DNA from 2 places in the Planifilum fimeticola genome. Region 2 is predicted to be linked to the other one. Evidence: riboswitches for the same ligand, from Rfam matches in the RefSeq annotation. Region 2 holds a riboswitch; the other holds the start of a gene.

Region 1 (3,557 bases), on a different contig from region 2:
AAGTGGCGTTTCGCGGCTGAAAAGCTTCCCACGCAATCTCGATGTTCCCCAGCAGCCGGTCCGCCTTGGAAGCGGATGAATCAGGGGCGGGAAATACTTGAGAATAGACACGGATCTCTTCCGGACGTTCCATCCATCCGTGAATCAGCCGCACCGCTTCATCGATTTTCCGTCTCAGCTCCTCAAACGTGGCCACAAACCACATGCGGAGCGGTTCCCGGTACCGGCCGAGAATCATGACGCGCAGCCGGTAATCTCCCTCGTATTGGGGAACATGTCCCACGTCCAGCACATATTTTCCATGCTGATATTGGACGATCAGCATGTCTTCGCTCAGCCTGAGCTCCTGATCCGCAAAGGAAAGATCCGGATCGAGAAACAAACTGCCCAGGACCACCTTCCCTTGCCCGAAGTCGAAATGATGAAGCAAGCGGTTCACTCCTTCAATCTGATTGACGACAGACCGGTCCACGCGGGTGCCCAATCCTGTCTGCCTTTTTGAAATCACTCGCCGTCCGCGGAATCAAAAGAAGGGCAATTTACACCCGATATTGGCTGATGCGGCTCTTTTCGGGGTGGGATGGGTCGGAAGACAGGACCCACAGATGGCGGTCTCCGGTCATTTTGACTTTCAGAAAATATTCCGACGGCTCCGGCTCCAGAACAAACCGGGTCGCGTGATTTCGCACGCCGACAATCCGGGTTTCACTCGCGAAGATCAAACCGCCGTCATGGTAAACCGCGCTGTGCCAATTTCCTTCCGGCTTCCCGACCTCCGTGATCAGACGGCCCGTCAGGTCAAAAACCCTGATGTTCTCACCGGAGGGCGTTTCCAGCACCAGCATTCCGTCTTCGAAGTGGATCAACCGGTGCTGACGGATCAGGGACGCGGTATTTCCGAACATCCCGGCTTTTTCGGTGCAAAACCGGACGTGGCCTTCGGAAAGATCCACTCGATATGGGTTTCCGGAATAATCCAGCAACAACAGTTCCTTTTCCTGCCATCTGTGAACCGGTGAGAAGACCGTTTGCCGCATTGCTCCTTCCAGCGGAATGACGGCGGACTTCATTTCCGCGAGATCCACCGGGACCAGACAGCCGTTCTCGGCGCAATAAAGCACCATCCGCTTTTTATCCCCGTCGGAATAGGCATGGTAGATCATCACGCCATCAAAAAGGTTCAGCTCATCGACGGGTTCCAGCTGTAGGTTCAGAATCTTGATCCCGGAGTAGTGATGGTTCACGACAATCCGGTCCCCGCACACTTCCATGAAATACATGTCGTTGTTCCATTCTTCAAAACGGCTGACCAAGCGGTGCACAGCATCCTCCGTCCTTTCCTTCGATTTTTTCTTGATTCCCTGCGTTTCCTGCAATCTCCTCTTTGCATGCGGGTTTTTCTTTTGATTTTGCTGACAACATCCGCACCCTGTCGTCGCGACGCGTACGGGTCTTTTTCTTGTCCTGACGGGTTTCATGAGCGCCGGTTCATCCATCGTTCACCGCGCGTTGGACCACTTCGTTCCTGTATTCGCCCGCCTCCGCGGGTTGTTTCTGGAAACCGTCCAGGGTTTAGGGGATGGTTTTTGCGATTTTTCTGTTGACATGTTCAGGGACTCAAGATATCCTGTGAATAAAACATAGTTAATAAACCTACTTTATTGGGTTTAATAGATGATTAAGTAGGTCAGTTTTAATATATTCCAATCGATACCTCATCCAGAGAGGCGGAGGGACCGGCCCGATGAAGCCTCGGCAACCCGTCCCGCCTTCCGTTTCGAGGGCGGGACACGGTGCCAATTCCGGTGGGGCACCATGGTCCCTGAAGATGAGGAGGGAAAACCATTCCTTTTCCTCTTCTCAGGGAGAGGGATTTTTTATTTAAAAAAGGGGGAGTGAGCCATGGCCGAGCGACGGAAGTGGAAATGGGAGGAGAATGCGGCGGAACTGAATGAGGTGGAACGGCTGAAGCTGAAAAAGGACGGTCTGGATGTCATTCAGGACATTTACCGATGGGCGAAGTCGGGATACGAATCGATTCCCGAGGAGGATTTCACCCGTCTGAAATGGGCGGGCATCTATCAGCAGCGCCCCAAGGACGGCCATTTCATGATGCGGGTCCGCATCCCGTCCGGCGTGTTGGATACCCGGCAGGTGCGTGTGCTGGCGGAGCTGGCCCGGGAGTACGGCCGGGGGCTGATCGACGTCACGACCCGCCAGTCGGTTCAGTACCACTGGTTGCGCATCGAGCAGATTCCGGACATTTTCCGCCGTCTGGAGGAAGTGGGACTCCATCCTTACGAGGCCTGCGGGGACTGCCCCCGAAACATCGTGGGCAATCCCCTGGCCGGGATCGATCCCCATGAGCTGATCGACACCCGTCCCATCGTCGAGGAATTGGAGCGCACCTTTCTTCTCAACCGGGAGTTTTCCAATTTGCCCCGGAAATACAAAATTTCCGTCTCGTCCAATGTCTACAACGCGGCGAACGCCCAGATCCACGATCTCGCCTTCACGCCGGCGGTCAAGGAGATCGGCGGGAAGGAGGCGGTCGGTTTCCACGTATGGGTGGGCGGCGGCCTCTCCTCCCGTCCGCACATGGCGAAGCAACTGGACCTGTTTGTCCTTCCGGAACAGGTGGTGGAGGTGGCCGTGGGCGTGACCCGGGTGTTCCGGGATTACGGTTATCGAAAAAAGCGGCACCGGGCCCGGCTCAAATTCCTCGTGGCGGACTGGGGTGCGGAAAAATTCCTGGAGGTGCTCGAGACGTACATCGGTCCGTATCCGTCCCGGGGGAAGGACCGGCTGGTCGGCTGGAATGCGGGATATTTCACCGGAGTCCATCCCCAGAAACAGAAAGGTTACTTCTACGTGGGACTCAATGTGCCGATGGGCCGGACGTCCGCGGAGGAGTTTTTCCAACTGGCCGATCTGGTGGATGAATACGGTTCCGGTTCGGTGCGGACCGTCAACACCCAGAACCTGATCATCCCCGACGTGCCGGAGGAGAGGCTGGATGATCTGCTGGCGGAATCCCTTCTCCAGCGGCTTACGCCCTATCCCAAGCCCTTTGTCGGCCATGCGGTTTCCTGCACGGGAATCCAGTTCTGCAATCTGGCCCTGACGGAAACAAAGGGGCTGATGCGCCGGGTGGTTGAATATCTGGACGAACAGGTGGAGCTGGATACGCCGATCCGCTTGCACATCAACGGGTGCCCCAATTCCTGCGGACAGCAGCAGATTGCCGACATCGGCCTCATGGGAGGAAAGATGAAGACGGTCGACGGGATGATTGAGGCGTACACCGTTTCCGTCGGCGGCCATCTGGGGGAAGGGGCGACCTTCAACACCCCTCTTAAGGGAAGGGTGCCGGCGGACCGGGTGGCACCGGTGTTGAAGGAGCTGATTCTCTTTTACAAGGAGCACCGCGAGCCGGAAGAGCCCTTTTGGCGCTTTGTGAGGCGGGTGGGAATCGACGCCCTCCAGAGGCGCTTTGATGAAATCCTGTCCCGGGCATCGGCGTCTTGAAGGGGTGGCGCCGATGAACCGGGAAGCGC
Region 2 (3,557 bases):
GATTGCGGCGGGAGGAAACCGCGGAACTGAACCGCCGGTTGATCGGAGCCGGGGTTCGGGTGTACGCCATCCACCGGATGGAACAGTCGCTGGAAGAACGCTTCCTGGAAATGACGGAAGGGGATAAGCCGTGATCTTAGGACCGCTGATCCGAAACGAACAGATGAAAATCATGGACCGGACGCGAACCCTGGTCATGTGGGGGCTGTTGATCCTGGCGGTCTGCCTTTTGGCGATCGGGCAGCGATTGATCCTCGTCTCCGGCGCCCCCGTGGACATGTGGGAATTCGCCGAAGGTTGCACCCATCTGCTGTTCATCGTCCAATTATTCACCCTGGTCGTCGCAGGGGATATCATCTCCAGCGAGTTTTCCTGGGGAACGGCGAAATTGTTGCTCATCCGCCCCGTGAGCCGGACCAAAATCCTGCTGTCCAAATTTGCGGCGGTACTCACCTTTCTTTTGGCCGGCATGGCTGTCCTGCTGCTGGCCTCCCTGCTGTTCGGAGCGGTCTTCTTTCGATGGACGGGATCCGGAGACGCCCTGGAATCGCTGAAATCCCTGGCTTCGACCTACGGACTGTACGGAGTGGAAGTGATGGTGACCGCCTCCCTCGCCTTCATGTTGTCCGCCGTGTCCCGCAGCAGCACCCTGTCCGTCGGGTTGTCCATCTTCCTCTTTTTTTCCGGTGCATTTCTATCGGAATTATTGAAAACGTGGGGCGTCAGCTGGGGAAAATACCTGCTGTTTGCCAATCTGGATCTGTCCCCCTATTTCCTCGGCCACTCCCCGCCCTTTCCGGGCATGTCGCTCGGTCACTCCCTGTCGGTGCTGGCAATCCATTTCGCGCTGTTTCACCTGATCACCTGGTGGGCCTTTGTCAAACGGGATGTCCTGATATGAAGGAGATCCGGGAAAAATTTTTTAAAACTTTCCCGGTCGAGTCTGTCACCCCATGCAATCGAAACAATTAATATATTTCGGAATAACGCGATGCTGTTGACATGCCGAAGGGCGTCGTAGTAGGATGTTTCTTGACAATTTCATAAGGCGATTACGCGCGCTCTTATCCAGAGAGGTGGAGGGACTGGCCCGATGAAACCCGGCAACCGTCCGCGGTCTGTGTGCGGAAATGGTGCCAATTCCTGCAGAGCCCAACGGTTCTGGCAGATGAGAGAGGCGATTTTAGATATAAGATCCCTTTCTGCTCTGGCAGGAAGGGATTTTTTCTTCAACGGGTGGTGAGAGGATCGATGATCACACTGGATCATGTGAGCAAAGTATTCCGCTCTCCGAAGGACGGAGACGTGGTTGCCCTCAAGGATATTCATCTGGAAATCAAGCGCGGGGAAATCTTCGGCATCGTCGGCCACAGCGGCGCCGGAAAGAGCACGCTGCTCCGCCTGCTCAACGGCTTGGAAAAGCCCACGTCGGGCCGGGTGACGGTGGACGGGATCACCATCTCCGAAAGCAGTGAGCGCGAGCTGAGGGAAGCGCGAAAGAAAATCGGCATGATCTTTCAGCACTTCCACCTGCTCTGGTCGCGCACCGTTTGGGAGAACGTAGCCTTCCCCCTGGAACTGGCCGGAAGGTCCAAAAAGGAGATCCGGGAAAAGGTGGACACGCTGCTGGAACGGGTGGGACTCACCCACCGGGCGAACGCTTATCCCGCCCAACTGTCCGGCGGACAGAAACAGCGGGTCGGCATCGCCCGGGCCCTGGCCAACGATCCGACCGTGCTGCTTTGCGATGAAGCGACGTCGGCCCTGGACCCCGAGACCACCTCTTCCATCCTGGAACTTCTCAAAGAGATCCACCGGGACACCGGGATCACCATGGTGGTCATCACCCACGAAATGAGCGTCGTCAAGCGGCTGTGCCAAAGCATGGCCGTGATGGAGGATGGCAAGATCGTGGAGCAGGGCGACGTGGAGGCCCTGTTCCGGGAGCCGAAGCACCCGGTGACCCGGCAATTTGTGGAATCCCTGATCACTGAAAAAGAGGAATCCGAACAGCACTCCGCCTTGATTCGGATTCCTTCCGACCGCCTGGATCGCCTCTGGGGCCTGCTGGCCGAACGGGTCAAGCGGGGCGTGACCGCCACCATCCTGCCCGATGCCGTCGAAAGCGACGAGCATGTTGCGCTGCGGATCAGCGGGCCGGAGGAGGCCGTTCGGGAAGTCGTGGAAGCCATCGAGCGGGGAGAAAACCGCGGGGTGATTTCGCATGTTTGATCAACTGGACACTCAATTGTTGTGGCAGGCAACCGGGGAAACCATATACATGGTGGCCATCTCCACCTTCTTCTCGGCCTTGATCGGCATCCCCCTGGGCGTGCTGCTGGTCATCACCGACAAGGGTCACCTTTGGGAGCATGTCACGCTCCAACGCATTCTGGGCGTGATCGTCAACCTGTTCCGGGCGGTTCCCTTCATCGTGCTGGTCCTCTTCCTCTTTCCCTTGTCCAAATTGCTCGTGGGAACCACCCTCGGTCCGACGGCGGCCACGATCCCCCTGATCGCGGGAGCCGCCCCCTTCTATGCGCGCATGGTGGAAACCGCCATCCGGGAAATCGACCGGGGCGTGATCGAAGCCGCCCTCGCCATGGGGGCCACCCGGATGCAGATCGTCCGGAAGGTGCTGCTGCCGGAGGCCAAGCCGGCGATCATCTCCGGCCTGACCGTCACCTGCGTCGCCCTGATCAGCTTCTCGGCGATGGCGGGAATCGTGGGCGGCGGCGGTCTGGGCGACGCCGCATACCGCTTCGGATTCCAGTCCTTCAACGACCAGATGCTGTACGCCTGCGGCCTGTTGCTCGTCCTCTTCGTGCAGCTGGTCCAGTGGGGCGGCGACCGGCTGGCGCGACGCGTCGACAAACGATAAACGGCAAACGATAAACCGAAATATCGCCATCAGACCCATTCGGAAAAGGAGGCATCCGATCATGAAAAAATGGTGGTTCGGACTGCTCTCGCTCGTTCTGCTGCTGGGAACAGCCGCATGCGGAGGAGGCAGCCAGGAAAAGACGACACTGCGCGTGGGGGCCACGCAGGTGCCCCATGCCGAGATCCTGAACCATATCAAGCCGACGCTGGAAAAAGAGGGAATCCAGCTGGAGGTGCGCGTCTTCCAGGATTACGTCCTGCCCAATAAAGCGGTGGAAGAAGGGGAACTGGACGCCAATTACTTCCAGCACATTCCCTGGATGGAATCCACCAACAAAGAGCAGGGATGGCATCTGGTCAAGGTGACGGGGGTTCACATCGAACCGATGGGGGCTTACTCCAAAAAATACAAATCCAAAGAGGAGATCCCCGACGGCGCGACCGTCGCCATCCCCAACGCCACCAGCGAAATGACCCGGGTCCTGCTGTTGCTGGATCAGCAAGGGCTGATTAAACTGGACAACCGCGACGGGGACAAAACCCTCCAAAACATTCAATCCAACCCGAAAAAGCTGAAATTCAAAGCGCTGGAACCGGCCATCCTGCCGAGGGTCCTGGATCAGGTGGATGTGGCGGTCATCAACACCAACTACGCCCTTCAGGCCAAGCTGAAT

Evidence for each region. Region 2 has a riboswitch for S-adenosylmethionine ahead of CLV97_RS17195 (methionine ABC transporter ATP-binding protein). Riboswitches for the same ligand answer to the same signal wherever they lie in the genome.
Region 1: another riboswitch for S-adenosylmethionine. It lies ahead of CLV97_RS12680 (nitrite/sulfite reductase); the one in region 2 lies ahead of CLV97_RS17195 (methionine ABC transporter ATP-binding protein).

What each region holds. Positions count from the first base shown of each region.
Region 1 is NZ_PVNE01000021.1:51,823-55,379, reverse strand. Features, by position in the region: gene CLV97_RS12690 (SMI1/KNR4 family protein) at 1-484, opposite strand, end outside; gene CLV97_RS12685 (hypothetical protein) at 540-1,376, opposite strand; SAM riboswitch class I at 1,713-1,835, shown strand; gene CLV97_RS12680 (nitrite/sulfite reductase) at 1,903-3,528, shown strand; gene CLV97_RS12675 (DUF3906 family protein) at 3,542-3,557, shown strand, end outside.
Region 2 is NZ_PVNE01000048.1:968-4,524, forward strand. Features, by position in the region: gene CLV97_RS17185 (ABC transporter ATP-binding protein) at 1-134, shown strand, start outside; gene CLV97_RS17190 (ABC transporter permease) at 131-901, shown strand; SAM riboswitch class I at 1,062-1,175, shown strand; gene CLV97_RS17195 (methionine ABC transporter ATP-binding protein) at 1,252-2,232, shown strand; gene CLV97_RS17200 (methionine ABC transporter permease) at 2,225-2,881, shown strand; gene CLV97_RS17205 (MetQ/NlpA family ABC transporter substrate-binding protein) at 2,943-3,557, shown strand, end outside.